2 regions of the Pseudomonas sp. MM227 genome follow, and region 2 is predicted to be linked to the other one. Evidence: predicted binding sites of a transcription regulator. Region 2 holds the regulator's gene; the other holds the start of a gene.
What was found. The regulator FliA, encoded in region 2, starts transcription of late flagellar genes. The targets are predictions, from matches to a motif close to CTAAAGTTTNNNNNNNNNNNGCCGNTAA.

Region 1: ONG87_RS14395 (methyl-accepting chemotaxis protein) is a predicted target of FliA. The motif match lies at 2,564-2,591, and genes of this name have one in related genera.

The regions. Positions count from the first base shown of each region.
Region 1 is NZ_OX352319.1:3,186,556-3,191,202, forward strand. It holds gene ONG87_RS14390 (sensor domain-containing diguanylate cyclase) at 1-472, shown strand, start outside; gene ONG87_RS14395 (methyl-accepting chemotaxis protein) at 536-2,518, opposite strand; gene araD1 (AraD1 family protein) at 2,661-3,656, opposite strand; gene ONG87_RS14405 (L-rhamnonate dehydratase) at 3,710-4,647, opposite strand, start outside.
Region 2 is NZ_OX352319.1:2,923,866-2,928,512, reverse strand. It holds gene flhF (flagellar biosynthesis protein FlhF) at 1-199, shown strand, start outside; gene fleN (flagellar synthesis regulator FleN) at 318-1,151, shown strand; gene fliA (RNA polymerase sigma factor FliA) at 1,145-1,891, shown strand; gene ONG87_RS13215 (chemotaxis response regulator CheY) at 2,105-2,479, shown strand; gene ONG87_RS13210 (protein phosphatase CheZ) at 2,499-3,287, shown strand; gene ONG87_RS13205 (chemotaxis protein CheA) at 3,346-4,647, shown strand, end outside.

The sequences.
Region 1 (4,647 bases), 260 kb from region 2:
CAGCCGCAATCGCTCGACGCTGGCGATCATCCTGTTGGACATCGATTGGTTCAAGCAATACAACGACCAGTACGGGCATGTCCGAGGCGATGACTGCCTCATGGAAGTCGCCAGCCTCATAGGCAGTGCGGTGCACCGAGCCGGGGATCTGGCGGCGCGTTATGGTGGCGAGGAGTTCGTGATTCTGCTACCGGAAACGGATCTTGCCGGTGCGCTCAGCGTTGCCGAAAAGGTCAGGCTGTCCATTTTCAATGCCGGCATCGAGCATTCAGCCAGTGCGTTGGGTAACGTCACTGTCAGCCTGGGCGTGGTGGCAATCAACGCACCCAAACATGACGCCTATACCGCAGCCCTGAAGGAGGCGGACAGGCTTCTGTATCGCGCCAAAAACCGAGGCCGGAACCGTGTCGAGGCGAACGAGCTGCTTGGTGCGCAAGCAACCGGTTCATACTCTAGCAGCCTGGTGACTTAGGGCATCTGCCCTGGATTATCCCAGGCGAGGGCTGCCGTCCGTCACCGCAGCCCCAGCCCGTCCTCACACCTTGAAGCGTCGTACCACAGCGATCAGATTGGCATTGGATGCGGCGAGCGCAGACGTGCTCTTCTCGGTCTGCGCGCCTCCTGCCACCAGGTCCTCGACTATCTGCCGCACCGCTACCATGTTGCGGTTGACCTCTTCACTGACGGCGCTCTGCTCTTCAGCTGCGGTGGCTATCTGCGTGCTGAGGTCGTTGATGCACACAACCGATTCGGTCATCGCATCCAAGCCTTCGTTCACCCTGGAGGTCTTGTCGACCGTGGCCTGACAGCGCGCCTTGGTGCTCTCCATCGCCACCACGGCAGCACTCACACCCTGCTGCAGACGGTTGAGCATTTCATTGATTTCCGAGGTGCTGGACTGGGTACGCCCTGCCAAGGCTCTTACTTCATCGGCAACCACTGCAAAACCGCGGCCTTGTTCGCCTGCACGCGCCGCCTCGATCGCAGCGTTGAGCGCGAGTAGATTGGTCTGCCCGGCAATGTCACCAATCACGCCCAGTACAGAATTGATACGCTGGGCATCGTGTTCCATGGCCCTGACCTTGGTAGTGGCGTCTTCCACTTCCGAGATCAGTTCACGGACACTGCTCGAGGCATCTTCGACCACCACTTTTGAATACCGGGCCTTCTCGCTCGCCACCTGGGTCATGCTCGCGGTTTGAGCGGCATTGCGGGCGACGTCATCGGCGGTAGAACTCATCTCGGTGATGGCCGTCACCGCTTGATCGGTTTCATTGGCATGGCGAGTCAGAATGCTGTTGGTGCCGCGCGACTGTCCGCGTAGCTGCTCGATACCCTCGGCAATCAAAGAAGACGAGTCGGACACTTCACTGATCATTTTCTGCAGATAGACGATGAAGCGGTTGATCGAGTGACCCACTGCGCCGACTTCGTCCTCGGCACGAATGACGATGCGCTTGGTCAGGTCGGCATCACCGGCCGACAACGTATCGATGTTGGTCTTGAGCACCGCCAGGCGGTTCATCAGTTGCCTGAGGGCGAACACGATGACCAGCAGCATGATGACCACCATCGGGATCTGCAGCATCGCCAGGGTCTTGAGCACATGGCTGCTTTGCGCCGTCAGTACTTCAGTGGGTTGGGCTACCGCCATCTGCCACGGCGTGCCTTCGACGGGCATCAGGAACAGGGTGTATTGCTTGCCATCGCTGCCGACAAACGTCGAACGCGTGGCACCGGGGCTTTTCAGCAAACCCTGCAGTGCTGCGGCGAAGGGGTATTGGCCAGCCAGGTCGCCGAGATTCTTCAGTACGTTGTTGCCTGGAATCTCCGGCTGGTTGCTCAGGACTTTGCCGTCGCTCTCGACGATCATCAGTTGCGCGTTGATCTCGCGCTCTTTCTGCGCGATCAGCTCATTGAAGAAGCCCAATGTCACATCGATGGTCGCGACGCCATAGGCGGCGCCGTCCTTGGTAATGGCCATCGCGCAGTTGGTGCGCGGCTCCGGGCTGGCATCGTCCTGGTAGGCCGAGGCCCAGTTGCACTGCCCCGCAGGGGCCTTGAGCCCACCGAGGTACCAGGACTGCTCAAAGTAGTTTTTCGATTCAGGCGAGTTCCAGTGCGTGTTGACTATCAACTTGCCGCTGGCATCGCGGTGATAGAACGTACTGTGCTTGGCCCGGCCCGCGGTACGTTTATCGGGAAGCGGCCAGATACCTCCGCCGAATACCTTCGACTCGCCGTACTGGTTGACCATGCTGGGCAGCAGGCGGTCGATACTGTCGCTGTCCAGTTGCGCAACCGTCTCGGTAATCACCCGCTGCTGCGCCTGCACCCGTGCCAACTCGCGCTTGATGACGGCACTGATTTCCCCTGCCTCAGTGACCAACTTGCGTTCATCGGTGCTTGTGAGGCTAGGCGTGATGAAGTAATTGACCCCTATCGCCGTCAGCACCGCGACGAGCAGAACGAAGCCTACGAAAGTAGCGGTATAGCGAGTTTGAATGGTGTGCAGCATGAGGGGTGCATCCGCAAGGTGTGGAGTTATTGATCTTGTATAACCTTATCGGCGCGGAACTTTGTCGCATGAGTGCAAGCCCTGATAAAACGTGAACATCTCGGTTCATCAGGAGCGTGCACGGCTTGCTCATACAGTGCGATCAGAGCGCGTTCACCTGACCGATCGCCAGTGGCTCGGCGCTTTCGCCGATGCCGTTTTCCAGGGGTGCGCCAAACGCATCGAGGCTGATCTGGAAGCGATCACCCGGCTGGGTTTTCACGCCGTCGGCGAATGACAGTGTCGCGGTGCCGAAGTAATGCACGTGGACGTCGCCCGGGCGCAGAAACTGCGCGTATTTGAAGTGGTGGAATTCAAGGTTGGCGAGGCTGTGGCACATGTTGTCTTCGCCGCTGAGAAACTCCTTTTCCCAGAGCGTTTGGCCATTGCGAATGATGCGGCTGGTGCCGGCAAGATGCGCTGGCAATGCACCCACGCGCAGTTCCGGACCGTAGGCGCAGAAGCGTAATTTGGAATGGGCAAGGTAGAGGTAGTTGCGCCGCTCCATGACATGGTCGGAGAACTCGTTGCCCAGGGCATAGCCGACGCGGTACGGCTGGCCGTCCTCACCAATCACATACAGCCCTGTGAGTTCGGGTTCTTCGCCGGCATCTTCGGCGAAGGGTGGAACAGGGAAGTCGGCCCCCGGCCGCACGACGATGCTGCCGTCACCCTTGTAGAACCATTCCGGTTGCGCGCCGGCTTGGCCTTGTGCCGGTTTGCCGCCTTCCAGGCCCCATTTGAAGATGCGCATGGTGTCGGTCATGCCGGCTTCGACAACGCCCTCTTGCTGGTGCATCTTGTCGCGCGCCGAAGCGCTGCCCAGGTGAGTCAGGCCGGTGCCGCTGATCAGGCAATGCGCAGGGTCTTCGTGATCGAGCGGCGGCAATACGCGGCGCTCTTGCAACAACTGCGCATAGTCCGGACCCGGTCGCGTGCCACGGGCGGCCACTTCATCGGCCAGGCCGTGGTGACCGCGAATGGCCGCCAGAGCGAGCTCGCGGGTCGTGCGGGTATCATTGACCACCTGGACGTGGGCGCCCTCGACAACGCCAACCTGGCGTCCCCCGTCGGTGTTTTCGAATTGAATCAGACGCATGTGTGGCCTCCGGAACGTCATGGTTGGCGCCGCCCGCAAGCGGCGCCAAAGGGTCACTCGATGATGTTGAAGTCGCTCAGGTATTCATCGGAGATTTCCAGGCCCAGACCCGGGGTATTGTCGTCGAGCTGAATGTAGCCGTTGACCGGTTGTGGCTCGCCCTTGAACACGTAATAGAAGAGTTCATTGCCCACCTCGACATCGAACACCGGGAAGAACTCGGCCATCGGCGACGCCGTGGTCGACATGGTCAGGTGATAGTTGTGCATTTGCCCGGCGTGCGGGATGACGGGCACCGACCAGGCTTCGGCCATGGCGTTGATCTTGCGGGCAGCGGTGATGCCACCGACACGGTTGGTGTCGTACTGGATCACGTCGATCGCACGGCGTTCGAGCAAGTCCTTGAAACCGTAGGAAGTGAATTCGTGCTCACCGCCGGAGATCGGCATGATGCCCATCTTCTTCAGCTCGATGTAGCCTTCGATGTCGTCGGCAATGACCGGCTCTTCGAGCCAGCGCGGTTCGAACTCGGCGAGCTTGGGCAGCATGCGTCGGGCGTATTCCAGGGTCCAGCCCATGTAGCACTCGAGCATGATGTCGACGTCGGGGCCGGCCAGTTCACGCAGGGCACGCACTTGTTCGATGTTCTTGCGCATGCCGGCCGGGCCGTCTTTCGGGCCATAGCCGAAACGCATTTTCAGCGCAGTGAAGCCCTGGTTCAAATAGCCTTGAGCCTCTTCGAGGAACAGGTCGAGGTTGTCATTGGCGTAGAGTTTGGAGGCGTAAGTCCAGATCTTTTCCTTGGTACGGCCACCCAGCAGTTTGAACACCGGTTTGTTGACCGCCTTGCCCATGATGTCCCAGATCGCGATGTCGATTGCCGAGATCGCCGCCATGCCGATGCCCTTGCGGCCCCAGGCGTGGCTCTGGCGGTACATTTTCTGCCAGATGTATTCGTTGTCGAACGGGTCTTCACCTATGGCGATCGGCG
Region 2 (4,647 bases):
GAGCCTGGCCATCAGTCAGGAACTGCCGATTGCCTATCTTACCGATGGGCCGCGCATTCCCGATGACTTGCATTTGCCGCGCCGGCACCAGTTGGTCAGCCGCGCAGTGAGCGTGCAAATGCAAGAAGAGCCCAGCGAAGAGGCCATGGCCGATATGTTCGCGGGTCTCTACCACAGCCCCGACAAGCGAGTTGGCTGAGGTGAAGAACGTTATGCAAGCACACTCTTCCTGCATCGTAGGGTTGCCAGGAAACACTCGAGCAATCGAACTGGCAGCCACTCGTGTGGCCTCGGTCTAGACAAGGTAAAGAACGAACATGGGCAGCATGCATCCCGTACAGGTGATCGCGGTGACCGGCGGCAAAGGTGGCGTCGGCAAGACTAATGTGTCAGTGAACTTGTCCCTGGCGTTGGCCGAGCTCGGCCGCCGGGTCATGTTGCTGGACGCCGACCTTGGCCTGGCCAACGTCGACGTGTTGTTGGGCCTGACCCCCAAGCGCACCCTGGCCGATGTGATCGAAGGTCGCTGCGAACTACGCGACGTGATGTTGCAGGGCCCCGGCGGCATCCGTGTCGTGCCGGCAGCCTCGGGTACCCAGAGCATGGTGCAGTTGAGCCCGGCCCAGCATGCCGGCCTGATCCAGGCCTTCAGCGATGTGGGCGACAACCTCGACGTACTGATCATCGACACCGCCGCCGGTATCGGCGAATCGGTAGTGAGCTTTGTCCGCGCCGCCCAGGAAGTCCTGCTGGTGGTATGCGACGAGCCCACCTCGATCACCGATGCCTACGCCTTGATCAAGCTGCTCAACCGCGATTACGGCATGAACCGCTTCCGGGTCCTGGCCAACATGGCGCAGAGCCCCCAGGAAGGGCGCAATCTGTTCGCCAAGTTGACCAAGGTGACCGATCGCTTCCTCGACGTTGCCCTGCAGTACGTCGGCGCCGTGCCCTACGATGAGTCGGTGCGCAAGGCCGTGCAGAAGCAGCGCGCCGTGTACGAGGCGTTCCCCCGTTCCAAATGCTCGCTGGCCTTCAAGGCGATCGCGCAGAAAGTAGACACCTGGCCTTTGCCGGCCAACCCCCGTGGCCACCTGGAGTTCTTCGTCGAACGCCTGGTCCAGCAAACCAGCGCAGGGCCCGTATCATGAGTGCCAGCGGATACCGTATGTACAGCAAGGCGTCGCGCGACTCGCAGCAGCATCAGCTGATCGAGCAATACGCGCCGCTGGTCAAGCGTATCGCCTATCACCTGCTGGCGCGTCTGCCAGCCAGCGTGCAGGTGGAAGACCTGATCCAGGCCGGCATGATCGGTCTGCTGGAGGTCTCGACCAAGTACGACTCGAGCAAGGGGGCCAGTTTCGAGACCTACGCCGGTATTCGTATCCGCGGCGCCATGCTCGACGAAGTGCGCAAGGGCGACTGGGCGCCGCGTTCGGTGCACCGCAATACCCGCATGGTCAGTGATGCCATTCGCCGAATCGAGTCGAAAACCGGTCGCGACGCTAAAGATCACGAGATCGCTGCCGAACTTAGTCTGAGTCTGGATGATTACTACGGGATCCTGAACGATACCTTGGGCAGCCGCTTGTTCAGCTTCGACGATCTGCTGCAGGACGGTGAGCACGAGGGCCTGCACGAAGACGGCGCCAGCGGTTCGCTGGAGCCCTCGCGGGATCTCGAGGACGAACGCTTTCAAGGCGCGCTGGCCGAGGCCATCGCCAACCTGCCCGAGCGCGAGAAGCTGGTCCTGTCGTTGTATTACGACGAAGAGCTGAACCTCAAGGAAATCGGCGAGGTACTGGGTGTCAGCGAGTCGCGGGTAAGCCAGTTGCACAGCCAGTGCGCGGCGCGACTTCGCGGGCGCCTGGGGGAATGGCGGGCACGCTGAAGGAACGGCAAGACCGGTGCGGGCTTTGTCGCGGGCAGAGCCCGCTCCCACAAAGGCCGAGACTGTGGGAGCGGGCTCTGCCCGCGAAGAGGCCTGCAGGCGTAGCGCGTGTAGGCGATCTGCAGCGGCAAGTGGCTCAGGCGAATTCGATTGTTATGCACGTCCAGGGGCTGGGCGTGTTCAAGACTGCTGGAGGTCTAATTGGACAAGAACATGAAAATCCTCATCGTCGACGATTTCTCGACGATGCGGCGCATCATCAAGAACCTGCTGCGTGACCTGGGCTTCACCAACACCGCCGAGGCCGATGATGGCAACACCGCCTTGCCGATGTTGCACAGCGGCAACTTCGATTTTCTCGTCACCGACTGGAACATGCCTGGCATGTCCGGCATCGACCTGCTGCGCCAGGTGCGCGCCGACGATCGCCTCAAGCACCTCCCGGTGCTGATGGTCACCGCCGAGGCCAAGCGCGAGCAGATCATCGAAGCCGCCCAGGCCGGGGTCAACGGGTATGTGGTCAAGCCTTTCACTGCGCAAGTGCTGAAAGAAAAAATCGAAAAGATTTTCGAGCGCGTCAATAGCTGAAGTCTGCAATGGGGGCGCAATGGACCACAAACAAAGCACGTTGGGGGACTTCGAGTCGACCCTGAAAAAACACGCAGTGGAGCTGGTCGACAGCCTTGAAAAAGGCCGTTTCGGCGACGCGGTGCAATTGATCCACGAACTGAACCAGACCCGCGATCGCGGCCTGTATCAGGAAGTGGGCAAGCTTACGCGCGAGCTGCACAGCGCAATCGTCAGTTTCCAGATCGATCCGAACATCCCCCAGGCCGAAGAGGTTTCGCAGATCACCGATGCGACCGAACGTCTGTCGTATGTGGTACGCCTGACCGAAAACGCGGCCAACCGCACCATGGATCTGGTCGAGCAGAGCACCCCGGTGCTCAATACGCTGAGTGCCGAAGCCAGTGCCTTGAGCGCCGACTGGCAGCGCTTCATGCGCCGCGAAGTGGCCGCCGACGAGTTCCGCGAACTGGCGCGCCGGGTCGACAGCTTCCTGACCCGCAGCGAGCAGGGCAATCGCGAAGTCGCCAGCCACCTCAACGACATCGTGCTGGCCCAGGATTATCAGGACCTCACCGGCCAGGTCATCAAGCGTGTCACCGCGCTGGTCACCGAAGTGGAGAGCAACCTGCTCAAACTGGTCCTGATGGCCAGCCAGGTCGATCGCTTCGCCGGCATCCAGCATGATCACGAACAGCTCCGCGCCGAAAAAGATCAAGAAAAACATCCCGCCAAGGGTGAAGGTCCGCAGATCCATGCCGATAAACGTGAAGACGTCGTATCCGGTCAGGACGATGTCGACGATCTGCTGTCCAGTCTGGGCTTCTAGGCCATCGCCTGCGCCTGACTGTGTTGACCGTTAATCACGTATTCCAGGGAGCATCCACATGAGCTTCGGCGCCGACGAAGAAATCCTTCAGGATTTCCTGGTAGAGGCCGGCGAAATTCTCGAGCAACTGTCCGAACAACTGGTCGAGCTGGAAAGCCGTCCCGATGATGCCGACTTGCTCAATGCAATTTTTCGCGGTTTTCACACTGTAAAAGGCGGCGCCGGCTTCCTCCAGCTCAACGAGCTGGTGGAGTGCTGCCATATCGCCGAGAACGTCTTCGACATCTTGCGCAAAGGTGAGCGCCGGGTCGACGCCGAACTAATGGATGTCGTTCTCGAAGCGCTGGACGCGGTCAACGGCATGTTCACCGAGGTGCGTGAACGCTCTCCGGTCACGCCGGCCAGCCCCCAGTTGCTCGATGCCCTGGCGCGCCTGGCCGAACCGGCTGCGGCGGTCGTTGCGCCGTCCGTGGCGGTGCCCGTTGCGGCGCCAGCCTCGACGCCGGGCGAAGACATCACCGACAGCGAGTTCGAGCAATTGCTCGATTCCTTGAGCGCGGCCAAAGCGCAGGCCGCCGCGCCCACCGCGTCCGCTGCTGCACAGCACGGCGCGGCCAGCGACGATATCACCGACGACGAATTCGAGTCGCTGCTCGACCAGCTGCACGGCAAGGGTCAGTTCGCGGTCGATGCGCTGGCGCCGGCTGCGGCATCGCCAGCCGCTTCGACGCAGGCTGCCGTGGGTGCGTCTGGCGACGAGATCACCGACGACGAGTTCGAGGCGCTGCTCGACCAGTTGCATGGCAAGGGTACGTTCACTGCCGATGCGGTCACGCCACCGCCTGCCCAGGCGCAGGCTCCCACGAGCGACCAGATCACCGACGACGAGTTCGAATCACTGCTCGACCAACTGCATGGCAAGGGCAAGTTCAGCGATGTCGCCAGCCTGCCCGAGACGCAGCCGGCTCCGGCCGCGCCCGCGCCGGTGGCGGCACCGCGCAAGGTCGAGGCAGCCCCTGCACGTGCACCGGTGGCCGAGAAACCGGTTGCCAGCGAAGCCGAGACGACCGTACGCGTCGATACCGCGCGCCTGGACGAAATCATGAACATGGTCGGCGAGCTGGTGCTGGTGCGTAACCGCCTGGTGCGCCTGGGCGCCAACAGCAGCGACGAAGCCATGTCCAAGGCAGTCTCGAACCTCGACGTGGTGACGGCCGACCTGCAGACGGCCGTCATGAAGACGCGCATGCAGCCGATCAAGAAGGTCTTCGGGCGTTTCCCGCGGCTGGTCCGCGACCTGGCCCGGCAGTTGAAGAAGGAAATCAACCTGGAACTGGTCGGTGAAGAAACCGACCTGGAC